2 regions of the Nitrosococcus halophilus Nc 4 genome follow, and region 1 is predicted to be linked to the other one. Evidence: predicted binding sites of a transcription regulator. Region 1 holds the regulator's gene; the other holds the start of a gene.
What was found. The regulator sigma-54, encoded in region 1, starts transcription at its own class of promoters, with help from an activator protein. The targets are predictions, from matches to a motif close to TGGCANGNTNCNTGCTT.
Positions count from the first base shown of each region.

Region 2: the regulator sigma-54 is predicted to act here: its motif matches at 5,272-5,288, upstream of NHAL_RS17560 (flagellar basal body-associated FliL family protein).

Region 1 covers NC_013960.1:326,841-334,182, reverse strand. The annotation lists gene NHAL_RS01660 (KpsF/GutQ family sugar-phosphate isomerase) at 1-758, shown strand, start outside; gene kdsC (3-deoxy-manno-octulosonate-8-phosphatase KdsC) at 780-1,301, shown strand; gene lptC (LPS export ABC transporter periplasmic protein LptC) at 1,363-1,872, shown strand; gene lptA (lipopolysaccharide transport periplasmic protein LptA) at 1,850-2,677, shown strand; gene lptB (LPS export ABC transporter ATP-binding protein) at 2,691-3,416, shown strand; gene NHAL_RS01635 (RNA polymerase factor sigma-54) at 3,484-4,932, shown strand; gene hpf (ribosome hibernation-promoting factor, HPF/YfiA family) at 4,959-5,285, shown strand; gene ptsN (PTS IIA-like nitrogen regulatory protein PtsN) at 5,299-5,781, shown strand; gene NHAL_RS01620 (HPr kinase/phosphorylase-related protein) at 5,797-6,345, shown strand; gene rapZ (RNase adapter RapZ) at 6,393-7,241, shown strand; gene NHAL_RS01610 (PTS sugar transporter subunit IIA) at 7,238-7,342, shown strand, end outside.
Region 2 covers NC_013960.1:3,723,267-3,730,608, reverse strand. The annotation lists gene NHAL_RS17580 (hypothetical protein) at 1-63, shown strand, start outside; gene NHAL_RS17575 (S8 family serine peptidase) at 205-2,673, shown strand; gene NHAL_RS17570 (glycosyltransferase family 2 protein) at 2,810-3,895, shown strand; gene NHAL_RS17565 (UDP-glucose 4-epimerase family protein) at 3,938-4,987, shown strand; gene NHAL_RS17560 (flagellar basal body-associated FliL family protein) at 5,333-5,851, shown strand; gene fliM (flagellar motor switch protein FliM) at 5,855-6,904, shown strand; gene fliN (flagellar motor switch protein FliN) at 6,888-7,342, shown strand, end outside.

The sequences.
Region 1 (7,342 bases):
CTTTTTTTGTCCACCCAGGTGAAGCCAGCCACGGCGATCTAGGGATGATTACCGAAAAGGATGTGGTGCTGGCGCTTTCCAATTCTGGAGAAACTGAAGAAATCTGTACTATTCTTCCCCTGATCAAACGTCTAGGCGTTCCCTTGATTGCGCTGACAGGACAGCCCCAATCAACCCTTGGAAAAGCTGCCGATGTTCACATCGATATTAGTGTCGAGAAAGAAGCTTGTCCCCTGGGGTTGGCCCCCACCGCAAGCAGTACGGCAACGCTAGCCATGGGTGATGCCCTTGCCATTGCCTTGCTAGAGGCACGGGGGTTCACAGCGGAGGATTTTGCCCGCTCTCATCCCGGCGGCCGCCTGGGAAGGCGACTCTTGCTTCGGATTAGCGACATCATGCATCGGGGGGAGGCCATCCCCGCGGTCACGGAGGATGTGCTCTTGAGCAATGCCTTGCTGGAAATGACCCGTAAAGGGCTAGGAATGACAGCCGTCGTTGATGTTCAAAACCAGGTCGTCGGCATATTTACCGACGGAGACTTGCGCCGGGCCCTCGACCGGGGGATCGATGTTCATGCCACCCCAATTGCCGCCATCATGACCACCCATTGTAAAACCCTCGGTCCTGAACTCCTTGCCGCTGAAGCCTTGCAAATGATGCAGCGTCATCGTATTAATGCGCTCCTTGTGGTAGATCACGAGCAACACTTAATTGGCGCTTTAAATATGCATGACCTGCTTCGGGCAGGTGTCTTGTAGGGACAGAATAGGATAACTCCCATGCAGGAGGTATTTGCCAGAGCCTCGGCTATCAAATTGGTCATTTTTGATGTGGATGGCGTGCTCACCGATGGGGGCCTTTACCTAAGTGATGACGGCCAGGAGTACAAGGTCTTTCATTCCCGCGATGGCCACGGCATGAAAATGCTACAATACACGGGGGTTCGAATTGGGATTATTACCGGCCGAACCTCTCAAGTAGTCAACCATCGTATGGAAAACCTCGGAATCACCCATGTGTACCAAGGCCAACAAGTTAAACTCCCTGCCTACGAACATCTGCTTGAAAAGCTCAACCTCCAACCCCATGAAACGGCCTATGTGGGCGACGATGTGGTGGATTTGGCCATTATGCAGCGGGTAGGATTGGCCATCGCCGTCCAAGATGCTCATCCCCTGGTCAAGCAGCATGCCCATTGGATTACCCCCAAACCTGGCGGTCGGGGTGCCGCTCGTGATGCCTGCGAGCTAATCATGGAAGCCCAGGGAACTCTCGAAGCGCAGCTGGAGAAGCATTATTAATCTAGCCCGTCTTTGGGGTGCAGCGATACTTGCCCTTATTGCTGCCTTGACGGCGTGGAAGTTGTTCAATGAAGACCCCGAACGCCCTAGCCCCACAGATCCGAACAGGCGTACTGCCGATTATTTCATGGAAGAGTTTACCTTGACGTTAATGGACCAAGAGGGTCTCCCACTTTACCGCTTGGAGGGTACTCACATGGTCCATTACCCGGCTACCGATACCGTGGAAGTCACGGCGCCACATGCGGTTTTTTACCATCAAGTCGTCCCCCGCTGGGAAGTGGTGGCTGAACGGGGCTTGACCAATAGCCAAGGCGATGAGATTTACCTGCTAGGAGAAGTCGTTATTCGCCAATTTGGAGCCGATGCCAAAACCAACAAGATGAAAATCTTAACCCAGGATGTACGGGTAGAACCCAGGGCAGAATATGCCGAGACTAATCAACCTGTCACGTTGCTAAATAACTTGGGCAAAACTCATGCCGTCGGGGCTCAAGTGTATCTGAAAGAGGAGCGTATAGAACTATTATCGCAGGTAAGAGGGGACTATGAGCCGGCACCTAGGCCTTAAACTGGCCACCCTTTGGCTTATTTTCGGGGGTCTAAATGGCGAAACTGCCTGGGCCTTATCCAGCGATCAGGAGCAACCCATCCATATTGAGGCCGATCGAGGGGAGCTAGATGATCGCAAACAGATCGCGGTGTATCGTGGCAACGTTCATCTTACCCAGGGTACCCTGCGCATCGACTCCGATATTCTAACTATCTACTACACGCCGGGAAAAAAACTGGAAAAAGCCATTGCCGAAGGCCAACCCGCCTGGTATCGGCAACGACCCGACAATAGCGATGAAGATATCCGGGCTAAAGCGCTGCGGATGGAATATCACGCCAACACGGCAACCATTTATCTTTTACAAAAGGCTCATGTCTGGCAGGGTGCCAATGAATTTACCGGTGATCGTATCGTCTACGAAACAGAACATGACATTGTGAGGGGGGAAGGCTCCAAGACGGGGGATGGCCGAGTCCACGTTACGATCCGTCCTGACAACAGTAATACTCCCGGCAGTGAACCTACTCCTGAAAGCTCAACCCCCATCCCGGCAGAGCCAGAGCCCCCGGAAAATCAAGAAGGTGATAACCAGGCGCTCAATCCTGAATTAGCCCATGGGCGAACCACAACTTGGCTAAACTTACGCACCGGTCCCGACACCGATTACAGCAAAGCAGCCCTCCTCCCGCCCCGAACGCCCATCACCATCTTAGAACGACAAGCGGAATGGCTACATATCTCCACACTTGCCGAAGGCGAATCAATAGAAGGTTGGGTCCATGCCGACTTTATTCGCTTGCTAAATGGGCACGGGGAATAAATCCTATTACCCCATGAGCAGGCTATCAGCCTATCATCTTGCCAAATGCTACCAATCCCGCTGGGTGGTCAGGGATGTTTCTCTAGAACTCTCAAGCGGCGAGGTCGTGGGCCTACTCGGCCCCAATGGCGCCGGTAAGACAACCTGTTTCTACATGCTAGTGGGCTTAATTTCAATCGACAAAGGCCTCATATCCCTAGATCACCACGAGATCACCCGCTACCCCATTCACCGCCGGGCCCGTTTAGGGATCAGCTATCTACCCCAAGAGGCCTCGGTTTTCCGGAAGCTGACCGTAGCCGAAAATATTATGGCCATTGCAGAAACCCGGAGCGATCTGACAAAACCGGCTCGCCGACAACTAGTGGACGAGCTGTTGCATGAACTCAATATTACCCATGTGAAAAATACCTTGGGGATGAGCCTCTCCGGCGGAGAACGGCGACGGGTTGAAATTGCCCGCGCCCTGGCAGTAGAACCGCAATTTATACTATTAGACGAGCCTTTTGCCGGAGTAGACCCTATTTCGGTGCTAGACATCCAGGGTATCATCCGGCAACTGACGGAACGGGGGATCGGGGTCTTAATTACCGACCACAATGTCCGGGAAACCCTAGGAATCTGTCAGTATGCTTATATTGTGAATGAAGGCGAAGTCATCGCCAAAGGTCAACCTCAGGAAATTCTGAACAATGAACGAGTAAAGGAAGTTTATTTGGGGTACAATTTTCATCTTTAATAGCTATCATGGCATGTTTATTGCTGTCTATAATAAATAGTAATCCAATAGCAAGTAGAGCTCAGGTATGAAAACCTCTCTCCAACTACGCCTTGGGCAACAACTCACGATGACGCCCCAGTTGCAACAAGCCATTCGCCTGTTGCAGCTCTCGTCCTTGGAATTACAAACGGAAATCCAACAGGCGCTAGAATCAAATCCACTGCTTGAGCAAAGTGAAAGCGAAGAGGGGCAGGAATCTTTAGATACCGATGAAGTAAGGGAAGCCATTACCCCTGAGGGCAATGAATTAAATGCCTCACTGGGCGAGGCAATCCCCGACGAATTGCCGGTAGATAGCAGTTGGAACGATATCTATGACAGCTTACCGCTGCCCGCTGCTTCTGGAGATGAATCCCTACCCGATCTGGAAAACCAAGGCAATCGGGAAGAAACCTTACAAGAACACTTGCTCTGGCAGGCCCGTTTGGTAGCGACTAACGAGAAAGATCTCGCCATTGCCACCGCCATCATCGATTCGATTAATGAAGAAGGCTATTTGTGCAGCACCCTTGAGGAGATACAGCAAAGCCTAGGAGAGGACATTGAGGTTGAGCCTGGGGAAGTGGAAGTCATGTTGCATCAAATACAAAATTTCGACCCTCCTGGTGCCGGGGCTCGTGACTTAGGCGAGTGCCTGCTGTTACAGCTGAAACAATACCCCCCGGGCACCCCCTGGCTAGAAGAAGCAACGCTGTTGTTGTCCCAACATATCGCCACACTGGGTAAACGGGACTATGCCCAATTGATGCGGGCAATGAAACTCTCGGAACAAGAATTAGGGGCAACTATCCACCTGATCCAATCCCTCAACCCACGGCCAGGGACCCAAATACAACCCAGTAAAACCGAATACGTAGTACCTGATGTCTATGTCACCAAGCAAAGTAACAGTTGGCATGTTGAACTTAATCCTGATATCGCGCCACGTCTGCGGGTCAATACCCAGTATGCCAGCCTAATCCGGCGGGCTGATGATAGCCTCACCAACAGCTATCTCAAAAACCAGCTCCAAGAAGCTCGCTGGTTCCTTAAAAGTTTACATAGCCGCAATGAAACATTGCTCAAAGTTGCTTGCTGCATTGTGGAGTGCCAGCAGGGATTTCTTGAACACGGCGAAGAAGCCATGCGCCCTTTAGTGCTCCACGATATTGCAGAAGCCGTCTCCATGCATGAATCCACCATCTCTCGGGTCACGACCAACAAATATATGCATACCCCCCGAGGAATCTATGAGCTAAAATACTTTTTTTCCAGCCATGTGGCTACCAACAGTGGCGGAGAGTGTTCCGCAACTGCCATCCGTGCCCTTATCAAGAAGCTGATTGCTGGGGAAGAGCCCCGCAAACCCCTAAGCGATAGCAAAATCGCGCAAATCTTATCCGAACAAGGAATTAAAGTGGCACGGCGTACCATCGCCAAGTATCGGGAAAACTTGAATATCCCCCCTTCCAATGAACGAAAAAGATTGATCTAAAACGCAAAATAATTAAGGAGCAACCCATGCAAGTGAATCTCACTGGCCATCACGTTGAAATCACTCAAGCCCTGCGGAGCTATGTGGAAAATAAGTGCGAGCGCCTAGAACGCCACTTTGATCAATTGACTAATATTCACGTCGTCCTTAGTGTTGAAAAAAAGAGGCAGAAAGCTGAAGCAACACTGCATGTCAGCAAAGCCAATGTATTTGCCTCCGCCGAAGACGAGGACATGTATGCCGCCATTGACGATCTAGTGGACAAATTAGATCGGCAGATTAAAAAGCACCGGGAGAAACTGACCGACCACCGCCGTAGTGAGGGGGTAATGAAAAAGCAGCAGCAAGGATAGATTAACCAAAGCCATGCAGATTACCGAGCTCCTCATCCCAGAACAAATCGCTGTGGGTGCCGTTGCAGGCAGCAAAAAACGGGTGCTAGAGCGGCTCAGCGAGTTGCTTGCCCGGGGCACGGATGACCTGGACTCGACGGATGTTTTCGATTGCCTACTTGCCAGGGAACGTCTTGGCAGCACCGGTCTTGGGGATGGGATCGCCATCCCCCATGCCCGCATGGCTGGCAACCAACACACCCTCGCGGCATTCGTCCGCCTGGACCAGGGAATCGATTTTGATGCCCTCGATCAACAGCCAGTCGATCTATTCTGCGCCTTGCTGGTTCCGGAAGAATCAGCGCAAATCCACGTGCAACTCCTTGCTCAGCTTGCGGAAATGTTCCGTGATCCGGAGCTATGTACGCGCCTACGGCAAGCCAAGGACCCCCATAACCTGCTGGAAGTCCTAAAGGAATGGGAACAAACCTCTGCGCCTACCGGTATTGTCGACTAAGCGGGAGTGTAAGGCATGAGCAGCCCCAATGAAGACAATGTCACAGGTCATGGCGTGCTGCTGGTGATTTTCGACTCCGGGGTGCTCTTGAGGGGGGAAAGCGGCGTTGGCAAAAGTAGCCTCGCCCTAGAATTAATCCGGCGGGGACACCGTTTAATTGCGGACGATGCCCCCCTTTTCCAGCGGGCATCAGCCACCCAATTGATGGGTAGTTGCCCCTCTGTATTGCAGGATTTTCTAACCGTGCCAGGTTTGGGCGTTGTCGATATTCGCGCGATTTATGGCAGTCAGGCCATCGCCGCGCAACACCCCATTGATCTCGTCATCCATCTTATCCCTAACAAACATATCGAACCGCTCACCCGCAGCCTTGGTCAGTGGGAGCAGCTAAACGTGAAAGTGCCTGAACTTACCCTGCCCTTGGGGGGTAATTTGCAACCCGCCACGATGATAGAAACAGCCGTCCAAGACTATCAGCTACGGAGCAAAGGTTATGATGCCTTGCTTGAGCTGCAACAGCGGCAACAGAAGCTCCTCAACCCTTCCCCTCCTAGGCACAAATAAGGGGTGCCTTAGAAGCACTCATTCAAAAGAGAATTGGCGAGACTCCCATGAAATTGCTAATCATCAGCGGTGTATCGGGATCAGGCAAAAGTATTGCCCTTCATGCCTTAGAAGATCAGGGTTTCTATTGCATTGATAATCTGCCTGTCTACCTTCTTCCCGTCTTTGCCCAAAAGATGCAACAGGATGATGCCCAGCAACTCCGCGCCGCCGTCGGTATCGATGCCCGCAACCTTCCCCAAGAACTACAACAATTTCCCCAGATCCTAGAGGACATTGAAAATGTGGGGGCTCACTGCCATATCATCTTTCTTGATGCCAGTGACGCCACCCTTCTTAAACGCTTTAGTGAAACCCGCCGCAAACACCCACTCAACAATATTCCTCTCGCCGAGGCCATCCGCCATGAGCGGGAGTTATTAGAGGCCATTGCCGAAAAAGCCGATCTTAGGATTGATACCACCTGCACCACGGTCCACCAGCTACGGGATTTAATCAGCGAACGGGTCGGCGATGGTGCGCGTACGGGAATGTCACTGCTATTTCAATCCTTTGGCTACAAACATGGCGTCCCCCTCGACGCTGACTTTGTATTTGACGTCCGCTGTCTTCCTAACCCCTATTGGGAACCCCATTTACGTCCCTTAAGCGGGCGTGACCAAGAAGTGATTGCCTATCTTGAGCGCCACGAGGCCGTCGCCCAAATGCGGCAAGACTTGATTACCTTCTTACAGCACTGGCTGCAACGGTTTCAAGAGACCAATCGCAGCTATCTGACGGTGGCCATCGGATGCACAGGGGGACAGCATCGTTCAGTTTATTTAACAGAGCAGCTCACAGCCCATTTCCATTCCGCCCATAGCCGAGTACTTTGCCGCCATCGGGAATTGTCATGACCGTCGGCGTGCTTATTATCACTCACGATAATATTGGCTCGTCTTTGTTGGATACCACCAACGACATGCTGGGCAGCTGTCCTCTTCAGATCCAAATACTC
Region 2 (7,342 bases), 680 kb from region 1:
GGTTCGGCATTGAAAGTGTGGCCACGGTTATGGAATTTTTGTAAAGATGATATCAAGGATTAAACAACGATAGTTTTTGATTTCAGCTCGGCTCAATTGCTCAGTTTTTTCCGTCGGTTATCTTTCAACCCTCCTTTACCCACCTAGTAAGCTATTATCTATAGCTGTTCTCAAGGGTTATTTTCAAGTGACTGGAGCAATCAAGTGAGTAAGGGAGTTATCTGTAAAGTAGGCCGGTGTTGTCTACTGACAGTCTTGACGGCTGGTATCAGCTTAGCGCTTATTCCTTCATATGGGAATGGCATTAGCGGTAGTCGTTTAGAAAACAATGAAGCTTTTTCCTCCAATTCAGGAGTGCCTAGGTCCCTACACCCCCGTATCGAGTATCGCTTGCAAGAGATGTTAGAGGCAAGGAGTAGCCTTAAAGGAACATCGCAGGAGCAACCTGTACAAATCCATGTTCTCTTGGACGGGCCCCTTACTGAAAAAACGCGCTTAGCCATTGAAGAGTTAAACGGTGCGGTGGAGCTTGAGCGTGGCGAACACCTACAGGTACTGTTGCCTCTGGGGCGAGTCTCCGAGCTCGCGACTTTGCCTCAGGTGCGGTATATACGGTTACCCCACCGTGCCGAGCCTCGGCAAGAGGAGCGCTCCGGTGGTAATGAAGGTGTCCAGGTGACTTCCGCCCACAGGCTCCACCAGTTAGGGGTGACGGGGCAAGGGGTGCGGGTCGCTATTTTAGATAGGGGATTCCAGGGATATCGGGATCTCCTGGGAAAAGAGTTGCCCCAGGAGGTTACCGTAAAAAATTTTAACTTAGGTGAAGGTTTTGAAGGGACCAACCATGGCACTGGGGTGGCTGAAATCCTCTACGATATGGCTCCAGATGTTGAGTTGGTTTTAGTTGCCGCCGGTACGGAGTTGGAATACATGGCGGCACTAGATTGGCTGCGCACTCAAGAGATTGCTATCGTTTCATTCTCCCTTGGCTTTGATAATCTTGGTCCGCTAGATGGTAGTAGCCCGGTTTCTGTAGCTGCCAGCCGATTATTCGACGAAGCAGGCATTTTGTTTGTCACGGCTGCCGGGAATGAGCAGCAAAACTATTGGAGCAGCACCTTTCATGACTCGGATGGCGACGGCGCCCACGAATTTAGTGATGATGATGAGGCCCTAAATCTGGCATTGCGGGCGGGAGATTTGGTTCGTGTCATCCTTAATTGGGATGATTGGGGTGAAGACCCATCCCGTCCCCGCTCTGATCAGGATTATGATCTTTATATCTTTTGCCCAGGTACGGTTCGGTTTTCTCCTAATAATGCCTGTGCCTCATCAGTGGGCTTCCAGACAGGGTTATTAGGCCATGAGCCTCTAGAACAAGTTTTTTTCACGGCGCCAACGACGGGTACGTATTATATTTTTATCGTGCGCGCGAGCCTTGAAACCGGTGAGCGTTTACTTCGGTTATTTATCGGTGGTAGCCAGGGAAGAGCCTTCCCCATGGAGTATCAAAGTACCGACAGCACCTTAGTTTTACCCGGCGATGGCCGTGGGGTATTCACTGTCGGTGCTATGGATGTGGTGACCCAGCAACTCGAGCCAGCGTCATCCCTGGGACCCACCTGGGATGGTCGCATCAAGCCTGATATTATCGCCCCCGATGGAGTGACCACGGCAGTCCTAGGTACCTTTTTTGGGACCTCTGCTGCGACTCCCCATGCTGCGGGTGCGGCGGCACTGCTTAAATCCCAGGATCCCAGCCGTAGCGCTCAGGAGCTCAGGCTATTGCTGCAACAATCGAGCACAGACCGTGCCCTTAGGGGTAAGGACAATGAATATGGGTCTGGCACCCTGGCTCTTGAAAATTTTGTAGCCAATAGGAGACTCTCACCCTTTTCCGGAGTATGGTGGAGTCCAGCCCAGAATGGGCATGGCTTCTTTTTCGATGTTCGGAATGGCACATTAGTAGCGACTTGGTATACCTATGATAGAGCAGGCAATCCATTTTGGTTGCTCTCTGGGGGGTCCATGGAGACTTCAAGTCATTATTCGGGGACTCTATACGCTTTTCAGGGGCCGGTATTAAAGCCATCCTTGAACTCTCTTTTTGACAGCGGTGGCAGCACCGTGGTCTCAAAGGGAGTGGGTCGTCTTGATATTGATTTTATAAATTCTGGCGAAGCGGCTATTCAGATCCAACTCAACGGGGACAATCTGATCTCCTCTAATACCTTTAACCTTCAAGCTCAGCCTTTTCTAGGATATCCGGCGGCAGAGCAAACCCCTCAAGTTCCCTATACTTCCAAACATGATGGTTTATGGTGGAATGGACAGCAGAATGGACACGGATTTTTTATTAATATCCAAGATACCGTGCTAACTGCGGCCTGGTACGTCTATGATGATAGGGAGGGGGAACCGTTTTGGGTACTGACAGCAGGTCCTATGAGTTCTGCGACCACCTATTCAGGAACGGCCTATTATTTTTTGGGCCCGGCCCTCCCATCTGGTACAGATATTGCTAATAATTTTGATGCTGTAGGGTCTACAATTAACGGGGTAGCGAGTGGTAACCTCTCAATTTCTTTCACCTCGGATACCACCGCCACCGTCGCCATCCGCGATGTGCTTTCGGTCAATGAAACCCTGCAATTAGAGCGTTTTGATTTTTAAAGTCTTTTGAAAATTTGATTTGATAATCTTATGTTTAGCATAGCAGTTTAGTTATTTTTTTGTCCTAGCGGCGAGCCCTAGTCGTGCTAAACTGATATAGAGTTCATTCAGGATAACTGCGCCAGCAGGCCCGCTCATGAAAAATATCAATGGGGAGCATGGAAACAAACCAAAGGGGGCTAGGCAGCCTCCGCTTGTCTCTGTGGTGATGGTGAACTTTAATGGCGGTTGGCTGCTGACTGAGGCTGTACGCTCTGTGCTGCAAGCCGATATCCCGCTAGAGGTCATCGTTGTGGATAACGGTTCCCAAGATAGCAGCCTGGTATGTTTGCGAAGCGTCGTGGGCAGAGATCCCCGCGTTCGGGTGATTGAAAATGGCCGCAACCTAGGATTTGCACGGGCGAACAACATTGCCTTCAGGCAGGTAGTGGGAGACTATGTACTGTTGCTAAATCCCGACTGCGTTATTCGCCCAAATACGCTCTCCAGGATTCTTGAGGAAATCGCTAGCCGTCCAGAAGTGGGAATGGTCGGCTGCTTGATTCGTAACCCGGATGGAACCGAGCAGGCGGGGTGCCGCCGCAGTGTGCCTACGCCGTGGCGGAGTTTCGTCCGAGTCCTTCATTTGAATAGATTTTTCCCCTATCACCCAAAATTTCGAGGGTTTGTCCTCAGTTGCCAGGCTTTGCCTAGAGAGTCGGTATTTCTCGAAGCCATCTCGGGAGCTTTTATGTTGGTTCGGCAAGAGGGCCTAAAGCAGGTAGGTTTGCTGGATGAGAGTTATTTTCTCCATTGTGAGGATTTGGACTGGTGCATGCGCTTTCGGCAGGCGGGGTGGAAAATCCTGTTCGTCCCTAATGTGGAGGTGGTTCATTATAAAGGGACCTGTAGTCGGCAGCGGCCTATTCAAGTGCTTTGGCATAAACACAAAGGAATGGTGTATTTCTACCAGAAATTTTTCCGCCATCAATATCCCCTGCCCCTCATGGGGCTAGTGATCAGCGGGGTGTGGGGTCGCTTTTTTGTGTTGGCTGGATTGACCTTGCTACGGCGGTTTGTCCTAGAAAGTAAAGCCAGAGTCGGGTTGAGAATGCGAAATACTTTTTATTTGAGTGCGAGTCCACCAAAATTGCCTACCAGCCCTTCAGGTGCGGCATGCAGGGTTGAGCCAGAGAGTTCCGACACCTCAGAGGTGACCACGAAACGGGTTCATAGCAGTTAATAATCTTCACCTCTTGGTTTATCTAAAGCGTCTAATTTTGGGATGAAGGCACTGATTACAGGTGCGACGGGTTTTATCGGCCAACACCTAGTCGCCACATTATTACCGAGAGGAAATTCGATCCGAGTATTGGTGAGAAATGTAGAAAAGGCTAAGGCAATATGGCCTACAAGTTCGCTAGGCGTATTTCAGGGGGATCTTGCTGAATCTTTAACGCTCGGCAACTTATGTGAAGGTGTGGATACAGTCTTTCATTTGGCCAGTGGTAGCTTTGTCGAAGATGATGATAGCGGTGAGGCAGAGCGGCTCCATCGAAAAGTGTCCGTAGAGGGGACCGGAGAACTGCTAAAGTTAGCCGCACAAGCGGGTGTTAAACGGTTTATTTTTATAAGCAGTGTCAAGGCTATGGGCGAAGGGGGGCGGGAGTGTCTCGATGAGGCCAGTCCCGCGGCGCCTCAAACCGCTTATGGTCGAGCGAAGCTAGCCGCCGAACGGGTGGTGCTGGAAGCGGGCCGTACTTATGGTATGCAGGTTTGCAACCTGCGGCTTCCCATGGTGTATGGGGGTGGCCATAAGGGAAATCTCCCCCGAATGGCCATGGCAATTGATCGGGGGTGGTTTCCTCCATTGCCTAAAGTGGAGAATCGGCGTTCCATGGTCCACGTGGATGATGTGGTGCAGGCAATGTTGCTTGTCGCTGAAAACCCCCAGGCCAGCCATCAAACTTATATTGTGACCGATGGCTACACTTATTCCTCTCGCCAAATTTATATCTTGCTCTGCCAAGCATTAGGCCGACATGTCCCCTGGTGGTACTTTCCGGCAGGGCTACTTCGAGTGGGGGCTAAGGCGGGGGATCTTGCGGAACGGGTATTGCACAGAAGCGTTCCGTTGAATTCTCAAGTGGTCTACAAGCTCATTGGTTCTGCTTGGTATAGCTGCGCCAAAATACGGAGGGAGCTAGGTTACAGACCCCGGCATTCGTTGGAAACGGCCTTGCCTGAGATCCTCGCAAATCTTGATTTATTGCACTCCCCTCGGAGATCACTGGAATTGTCTCAAAATAGCACGGAGAAGCGAGAGCAAGGTTAAGTTGTCAGAGCCGCAAGATGCTTTTCGGTGCGCGCCGTTACCAAAACGATAGGGGCTCCTCTTTAGCTGCAACCCCAAACCCTTTTTTCAGGGAGGTAAAACGGGTTTGCAAAGCACTACCCCCTCGCTTCTAAACATCCCCCTATTCTATTCATAGATACTTAGAGCGGAAAGTCAATTTTTTGTCAAAGCGGTGCCATGGAGAGGGGTCACTTATTTGACGGTTAAGGGGCACTTTGCGGTAAGTTATTTAAATCATTAAGTTCTTTTCTTCTCACAAGAGCTGGCATGGGTTTTGCCCAATACAAGAATAATGATTCTTGCTTGAGGAGAGGAATAGATCCCATGACCCAGAGCGGTGAGTTGGATTTGGAGGTTAAGGGCGGCGGTACTTCCAAAAAGACCTTGATTATTCTTATCAGTACCATCGTTATGTTGGTGGTGGCCATAGCGGTGGGGGTAGTTTTGTTTCTAACCGGGGCGCTCACGCCTAAAGCCGCTACCGGGGAGGCTGCCGCCAATCCTAAAGCACCTCAACATCCTGCCATTTATCATTCCCTAGACCCTGCTTTTGTGGTCAATTTCTATCGCCAAAGCCAGCAGCAGGTGCGTTTTCTGCAAGTCAAAATGGAAGCGATGGCCCGTGATTCGGAAATCATCGAAGCCATAAAAACCCACACGCCTGCGATTCGTAACAACCTGTTGTTATTGTTGAGCCATCAGGACTACGAAACCATACATACTGTTGAAGGCAAGGGGCAACTGCGGGAAGCCGCACGGGATGAGATTAACCAGGTTTTGGAAGATCAAGCTGGGATCAAGGGGGTGGAAGCAGTTTACTTTACCAGTTTTATAATGCAATAACCCATGGCTGCTACCGACATTCTTTCTCAGGATGAGGTCGATGCCCTGCTGTCAGGCATGGCCGATGGCGAGGTCAATACCGAGACCAAAGCTGTAGCAGGTGAAGAGGCGGTACGCCCTTACGATTTTAGCAGTGAGGACCGTATTGTTCGAGCCCGCCTGCCAGCTTTGGAGATGATTAATGAGCGTTTTGTCCGTCAGCTTCGCCGCAGTCTATTTAACCTCTTTCGGCGTGCTATCGATGTGACGGTGTCGGGTATGCAGATGGTCAAGTTTTCCGAATATATCCACACCTTGTTTGTTCCTACTAGCCTGAATATGGTGCAAATGTCCCCCTTGCAGGGCACCAGCCTGTTCGTGTTTGACCCGAAGCTGGTGTTTATGATGGTGGATAATTATTTCGGTGGTTCAGGTCGAGCTTATGCTCGCCGCTCCTATGCCCGCATTGAAGGCCGGGAGTTTACGCCCACTGAAGTCCGGGTTGTCCAACTCGTCCTCGAAAAGGTGTTTGCGGATCTGGAACAGGCTTGGGAGCCCGTACTCGCGGTGCATTTTGAGTACCTACAGGCAGAACCCAACCCCCAGTTCGCCACCATTGTCAGCCCCAGTGAAGTGGTGGTGGTTTCCACCTTTTTCGTGGAATTCGATGGCGGGGGAGGTGAATTTCACATCACTTTGCCCTATGCCATGCTGGAACCCATTCGTGAGTTGCTGGAAGTGGGAAGGCAAAGTGGCTCTAGCCAGGTAGACGAACGCTGGGATCAAGCGCTGCAAGAAAAAATATTGGAGGCGGAGGTCGAACTGTCCTGCACCCTCGCGGAGACTCAACTTTCCTTGCGAGAAATATTAGCGCTTGAGCCAGGTGATATTTTGCCCATTGAACTGCCCTCTATCCTCACTGCCCAGGCAGATGGGGTGCCGGTGTTCCGTGCCCGTTATGGGGTTCATAACGATAATTACGCCTTAAAAGTAGTCGAACCTCTGCCCCATCAGGGGTTGTTTGCGGAGAAGCCTACTTTAAGCCAGAAGGTCGCCTATGGCCGATCATCCTAAAAACCAAGATCCCACCGCCGCTGATGAATGGGTGGCGTCGCTGGCGGGAGAGCAAGCGGGTGACTCGGGTTCTAGGCAAGGGCAAACAGCGGCCTCCAAGGCTCAGGCGGAGTCCTCTGCCGAACCCTACGCCCCGCCAACATTAGAAGAGTTGGCGACTGATCCCACCGCAGCTGCCAAGGATATTAACTTGGATCTTATCCTGGATATCCCGGTGACCATGGCCATGGAGATAGGGCGCACCAGGATCAGCATTCGGGATTTACTGAAATTAAACCGAGGTTCTGTGGTGGAGTTGGAACGGCTCGCCGGGGAACCCTTAGATGTGTTAGTCAATGGTTGTCTTATTGCCCATGGCGAAGTCGTGGTGGTCAATGAGAAATTTGGTATTCGTCTTACCGATGTGATCAGCACCACCGAGCGGGTAAGGAAGCTAAA